Linked DNA regions of Thermovibrio ammonificans HB-1. The main gene of each other region encodes a partner of the protein of the gene in region 2 in a complex. Links are inferred from orthologs where the notes say so. Each region holds a gene or a part of one and is shown on either strand. Other genes may lie near its edges. The genes, in order: mnmG and mnmE.

What was found.
Region 1: the proteins of mnmE (region 2) and mnmG are in contact, whole or in part, in a solved structure (PDB 9HIP), measured with the Escherichia coli proteins. The link is inferred for Thermovibrio ammonificans HB-1 from one-to-one orthologs.

What each region holds. Positions count from the first base shown.
Region 1 is NC_014926.1:1,626,504-1,629,808, forward strand. What follows is about bases 72-3,056. They hold mnmG (tRNA uridine-5-carboxymethylaminomethyl(34) synthesis enzyme MnmG), read left to right. Parts: upstream 72-602; coding sequence 603-2,510; downstream 2,511-3,056. Other genes in these bases: THEAM_RS08480 (SAM hydrolase/SAM-dependent halogenase family protein), read left to right, coding at 72-594; rsmG (16S rRNA (guanine(527)-N(7))-methyltransferase RsmG), read left to right, coding at 2,497-3,056. Outside these bases: more of THEAM_RS08480, read left to right, coding at 1-71; more of rsmG, read left to right, coding at 3,057-3,123; THEAM_RS09510 (endo alpha-1,4 polygalactosaminidase), read left to right, coding at 3,127-3,305. UniProt on the Escherichia coli protein: NAD-binding protein involved in the addition of a carboxymethylaminomethyl (cmnm) group at the wobble position (U34) of certain tRNAs, forming tRNA-cmnm(5)s(2)U34.
Region 2 is NC_014926.1:784,604-787,771, reverse strand. The notes cover bases 313-3,168. They hold mnmE (tRNA uridine-5-carboxymethylaminomethyl(34) synthesis GTPase MnmE), read right to left. Parts: upstream 2,518-3,168; coding sequence 1,108-2,517; downstream 313-1,107. Other genes in these bases: glmS (glutamine--fructose-6-phosphate transaminase (isomerizing)), read left to right, coding at 2,584-3,168; THEAM_RS09765 (peptidoglycan DD-metalloendopeptidase family protein), read right to left, coding at 313-1,098. In the rest of the region: THEAM_RS04190 (bactofilin family protein), read right to left, coding at 1-224; more of THEAM_RS09765, read right to left, coding at 199-312. UniProt on the Escherichia coli protein: Exhibits a very high intrinsic GTPase hydrolysis rate. Involved in the addition of a carboxymethylaminomethyl (cmnm) group at the wobble position (U34) of certain tRNAs, forming tRNA-cmnm(5)s(2)U34.

The DNA.
Region 1 (3,305 bases), 840 kb from region 2 along the record:
TTTTTTCCTACAGGTACTGTTTTCCTCTGTATGGTTGACCCCGACCCTACGGCAGAGCCGGTAATAGTGAGTACCGAGAGGTTCTACGTTGTCTGTCCGAATAACGGCGTAGGCAGTTTGATGTTCGAGGAGGAGCCTCCCGAGGCGCTATACAGGATAACGGCCGACCACTACTTTATAGAGGGGAAAGGGCACTTCAGGACGAGGAATCAGTTGGCTCCCATAGCAGCCGAGCTTCTCAAACTCTCCTCTCCCCTTCACTTGGGTGAGGAGATAGAGCTATCGAGGCTAAAGAGGTTCCGGCTTCCGCCCGTTAAGGAGGTTGCTCCGGGAGTTTACGAGACCATCGTCCTTGAGGTTGACCAGTTCGGAAACTTGATTCTCAACTTTGAGTTCGGCGGAGAGGCCCCGAAAGCGGTTGAGGTAAATGGCGTTAGGGTAGAGAAGTTCCTGCCGAAGTTTGAGAAGCTCCAGAAGGGTGAGCTGTTCGTCAGCGTTTACCCGGAGGGGAACCTTCAGGTGGTTGCCTACATGGCAAGTTCAGCCAAACTTTTAAAGGCAACCAGGGGAACGAAGGTTAAAGTTTTCCTTTAGGAGCTTCCATGTGGGATGAAGTATTTGACGTAATTGTAGTGGGTGCCGGCCACGCCGGGTGCGAGGCTGCACTCGCTGCCGCCCGTATGGGCTGTAAAACCGCACTCTTTACCATAAACGTAGATAGAATAGCCGAGATGTCGTGTAACCCTGCAATCGGGGGCGTTGCAAAGGGAACGGTTGTAAGGGAGATAGACGCCCTCGGCGGGGAGATGGCGAAGAACATAGACGAAACCGGCATCCAGTTCAGGATTCTGAACAAGAAAAAGGGGCCTGCAGTAAGGGCCCCAAGGGCCCAGGCCGATAAAGAGGCCTACAGGAACCGTATGCGCCGGGTGATAGAGAACACCCCCGGCCTTCAGGTTATCCAGCAGACGGTAGACGACATAGTTGTAGAAAACGGCACCGTAAAAGGGGTTGTTACCCACATAGGCGCAAGGTACGGGGCAAAGGCCGTAGTTGTTACGGCCGGCACGTTTTTAAGGGGCAAGATATTCATAGGTTTCAACGAGTTTGAAGGGGGGCGAATGTGGGAGCCCCCCGCGAATAAGCTGTCGCTCTTCTACGAAAAACACGGATTCAGGGTTGCCCGGCTGAAAACGGGGACTCCCACAAGGATAGACGGAAGAACGATTGACTTCTCTAAGATGGAGAGGCAGGACGGAGACGAGCCGCCTCCGTTCTTCTCCTACTGGACCGAGCCCAGAGAGGCTGAGCAGATACCGTGCTGGCTGACCTACACCACACCGGAGACCCACAGAATAATAAGGGAGAACCTCCACCGCTCACCGATGTACGGTGAGTGTAAGCTGATAAGCGGCGTGGGGGTTCGCTACTGCCCCTCTATAGAGGATAAAATCGTTAAGTTCCCCGACAAAGAGCGCCACCACGTTTTCGTTGAGCCGGAGGGGAGGAACACGGTAGAGTTCTACCCCAACGGAACGTCAACGAGCCTGCCATACGACGTTCAGGTGGCAATAATACGCTCCATTCCCGGCCTTGAGAACGCCGAGATAATAAGGCCCGCATACGCAATAGAGTACGACTTTATAGACCCTCGCCACCTCTACCCCACCCTTGAGACAAAGCTGATAAAGGGGCTTTTTAACGCCGGGCAGATAAACGGAACAACCGGCTACGAGGAGGCCGCCGGCCAGGGAATAGTGGCCGGTATAAACGCCGCACTCTACGCCCTGGGAAAAGAGGAGAGGTTCATCCTGGGAAGGGACGAGGCCTACATAGGCGTAATGATAGACGACCTTGTAAACAAGGGGGTTAGAGAGCCCTACCGTCTGTTTACCTCGAGGGCCGAATACAGACTACTGCTGCGTTATGACAACGCAGACTATCGGCTTGCAAAGTACGGTTACAAGTTCGGCCTATTAACGAGGGAGCAGTACGAGCGGGTTAAGAGGAAGTATGAGACTGTTAAGGTTTTTATAGAGAAGTTAAAAGAGGTGAAGCTAAGGCCCGAGCAGGTGAACCCGATTCTTGAGAGTGAGGGCTCAACGCCGATTAAGGAGAGTAAGAGCGCCTACGAGCTTCTGAAAAGGCCCGAGGTGAAGCTGGAGGAGATTCTGAAGCTCATACCCTTTGAGCTAAACGTAGAGGATGAAAAACTGCTCAGGGAAATCCTTGAAGAGGTTGAAATAGAGGTCAAATACGAAGGCTACATAAAGCGGCAGCTGGAGGAAATTAAGAAGTTTCGGAAGCTCGAGAACATAAAAATCCCCGAAGACTTCGACTACGACATAGTTCCCATATCGGTGGAGGAGAGGCAGAAGCTCAAGGAGATGAAACCGGTTACCTTAGGGCAGGCCGCAAGGCTCGAGGGGATAAGGCCCGCATCTATACCGGTTCTCGCCATTTACATACAGAAATGGAAACGGGGAGAGCTTCAGCGTGAAAAGACTTAGAGAGCTTTGCACATTAAACGGTATAGAGCTTAAAGAGGAGCACTACCAAAAACTGGAGCTCTTCAAAGAGCTTCTCAAAAAGTGGGGGAGGCGAATAAACCTCACGTCGCTCCTCGACGACACCCAGATTGAAGAGAAACACCTGTTCGACTCCCTGTTGGGCCTAAAGGCTTTTAAAGAGGCCGGCATCAACGTTGAAAACGCTTCCATCTGCGACGTAGGCTCCGGAGGGGGCTTCCCGGGAGTTCCCCTCGCCGTTGCCCTTGAAAACGCCGACTTCACGCTGGTAGAGCCCAGGAAGAAAAGATGCGTCTTTCTCGAAGAGGTAAAAAGGAGACTGAACCTTAAAAACGTAAAAGTGGCCTGCAGCCGCATAGAGGATGTGAGCGGTCCCTTTAACCTGCTCACCATGAGGGCGGTAGAAGACCCTGAAGGGGCCGTAAAAATAACGGAACACCTGCTAAAAGAGGGGGCCGTCCTGTGCATATACAGGGGAAAGGAGCGCTTTCAGAAGAGCATTCCCGGGTATAAAATCAGAGAGATAACGGTGGAGCCGAAAGGGGTAAACTTCACCCGCCGGTTCCTGTTCATAGAGAAACAGCCTCAGGGGTAAACGTTGAAACGGCTCGCCGCCGCAGTTCTGGCGGCTATTGCAGCAGCTTCCTGTGGAGGAGGAGGCGGCGGAACAACAGGGGAAGAGGTCTCAAAGTATCCCGTTCACCGCCACGTGAAAACCACCTGGTTCTACGTTGGAGAGCCCGCAACTCCCGACAACAACTACATCTCAAACGTTGA
Region 2 (3,168 bases):
CCCTCTACAGTTCCCATGAGAACAACCTTCTTGGCAGAGACATTCCCCTTTACAGAAGCGCTTTTCCCGAAGAGGATAAACTCCCCTTCCACATCGCCAGTTATCTGGCCATCTATCCGGATTTTCCCTTGAGCCTTAACGTTCCCCTCTACTCTCAGGCCCTCTGCAAGGATACTCTTAATCTCTTGGTTCTCAAGGTCATCCTTTTTTCCCTTTCCCAGCAAGGCCTGCCTCCATAAAGGGTAGTGGATTTACAAGCTTTCCGTCTATCCTGACCGAGTAGTGCAGGTGAGGACCTGTACTCCTGCCGGAGCTTCCCATAATCCCGATAATCATACCCCTGCTAACGTGCTCTCCCTTAAAAACGGTAATCTTCGAGAGGTGGCCGTAGTAGGTGTATATTCCGCTGCCGTGCTTAATCTCTACGCAACGCCCCATAAGGCCGCACCAGCCGGCCCTAACAACAACACCGTCGGCGGTGGCCCTAACGGGGGTGCCCCACCTGTTGGCTATATCCACACCGAGGTGAAACTCAAGGGCTCCGGTTACCGGATTCCTGCGAAGGCCGAACTTAGAGGTTATACGCCCCTCTGTAGGGTAGCCGAGGGGAGTGTCTTTAAGGTCTTTTATGAGCGCATCTACTCCGCCCACAAGGTCTTTAAAGGGAACAACGCCGCTCGTTAGAAGGGAGTCGAGGGGCAGGGAAACGCCGCCCTCCCCGGAGGATTTGGGGTAGTCTACCCCTACCTCCTTCATAAGGGCGTCTATCTGCTTTACCCTCTCGGCAAGGGCCTCAACCGTTTTTACCCGCTCTTTTTCAAGCTGGGCAACCCGTTCCTTAAGGCGCTCCCTCTGGGCCTGTACAATTGCGAGTTTTGATTCAAGGTTTTTCACCTTAGAGGAGAGGGCCTGCCTGCTCTCTTGAAGGCGGGAAAGCTCTTTAAAGGCATATACGGAGTAAGCGGCAAGGCCGCAAAGAGCGGCAAGCAGAAGGAGAACAGAGGAAAAGAGGAAGCGCTTCGAGAGTTTGAAGCTCAGGTAGTTACCGAGCTCGTCCTTTATGACTATAACCTGAAGTTTACCGCTTCTCCTACCCATAACTCCTCATCACTTTCCTATGCAAAATCGGGAGAAGATGATATCAAACATATCCTCGGTTGTCACTTCTCCCACAATTTCACCGAGGGCTTTAAGGGCATCGTCTATATCCATCGAGAGGAACTCAGGAGACTCGTAGCCAAGATTAAGGCTGTTTAAAGCTTTTTCGAGGGAGGTCTTCGCCCTCTCCAAGAGCTCCCTGTGGCGCTCGCTGGTTATGAGAACTTCATCCCCCCCGAGCAGAGATTCGGGTTCAAGGAGAAGGAGCTCCATCATGGCAGAGGCAAGCTCGTCTATCCCTTTACCTTCTTTTGCGCTTATAATCACACAACGGCCAACGCCAAGGGTCTCTTTTAGCTGCTCGCAGGTGAGTTTGAGAGCGAGGTCAGCTTTGTTTATAACGGCGATTACGTTGTCTTTCCTGTTAAGGAGAGAGGCTATTTTAAGGTCCTCTTCGGTGAGGCCTTCGGAGCCGTCGAGGACAAAGAGGACAACATCGGCTTCTTTTAGGCTTTTAAGGCTCTTCTCTATTCCTATTCTCTCTACAACGTCGGCCGACTCTCTTATGCCTGCGGTATCGAGGAGCCTTACGGGAAGCCCTTTGAAGGTTACCGTCTCCTCTATAACGTCCCTTGTGGTTCCGGGTATTTCGGTTACTATTGCCCTCTCTTCCTGGAGTATCGCGTTGAGGAGCGAGGACTTGCCTACGTTTGGCCTGCCGACTATTGCGACTTTTATCCCCTCCCGGATGTAGCGTCCCTCTCTGTAAGTTTGTATGAGTTTTTCAAGTTCATCGATGAGCCCGCGAAGGTGCTCCTTAATGCGGTGGGACTCTATTATCTCCACCTCTTCGTCGGGGAAGTCAACAGCCGCCTCTATAACGGCTTTAAGCTCGAGGAGGCGGGTCTGAAGCTCCTTGATTCTCTTAGAGAGCTTCCCCTCAAGCTGCTCAAGTGCAACCTTTGCCGAAAGCTCGCTCGTTGCCTCTATAAGCTGGTTTATAGCTTCGGCCTGAACGAGGTCTATTTTGCCGTGGATGAAGGCCCTCATGGTAAACTCACCGGGCTTTGCAAGCCTTGCCCCGCAGGCGAGGACCTCCCGGAGAACTTTTCTGACCACTACTATGCCGCCGTGGACGTGAAGCTCAACAACATCCTCACCCGTAAAGGTTTTAGGTGCTTTCATGTAAACGGCAAGAACCTCATCTATGGGCTCTCCGAACCTGTCAACAACAAGGCCGTAGTACATTTTTCGGTCCTCAAACTCGAGCTTCTCCTTGCCGCCCTTAGTCCTAAAGAGCCTCCTCAGGATGGTAAGGGCGTCTTTGCCCGAAATCCTGACAATACCTATAGCTCCCTTACCTATCGGCGTAGAGATGGCGGCTATGGTGTCTTCACACAGGTAATCAAGTGATTCCAAATTCCACCTCCAAAGTCAGGTTGCTATACTACAGAACAATTTAAACCACCGACAGAAGAGGCCAAAATGTGCGGAATCGTAGGATATACAGGCGATAGAATAGCAGAGTACGTACTCATAGACGGCCTTAAAAGGCTTGAGTACAGAGGGTACGACTCTGCCGGTATAGCCCTGATAGTAGACAGCAGAATCCAGGTGTTCAAAAAGAAGGGGAAAATCAGAGAGCTCGAGAGGGAGCTCAGACCCCTGAACCTACGCGCCACAACGGGCATAGGCCACACAAGGTGGGCAACCCACGGCAGCCCCACAGACCTTAACGCCCATCCCCACCTGAGCTGCGACGGCAGGATAGCCCTCGTCCACAACGGAATAATAGAGAACTACCAAGAGCTTAAGAGGGAGCTGGCAGAGCTCGGCCACACTTTCCGCTCCGAGACAGATAGCGAAGTGGTAGTCCACCTCATAGAGGAGGAGCTTAAAAGGGAAAAAGTGTTCAAGAGGGCCTTCCTTAATGCCCTCAGCAGGCTAAAGGGTTCATTTGCCCTGGCGGTTATAACAACCCAAGAGCCGACCAAGATATTCGTAGCCAGGAAGGACAGCCCCCTGGTTATAGGTTTAGGAGAGGAGGAGAACTTCGTGGCCTCCGACGTT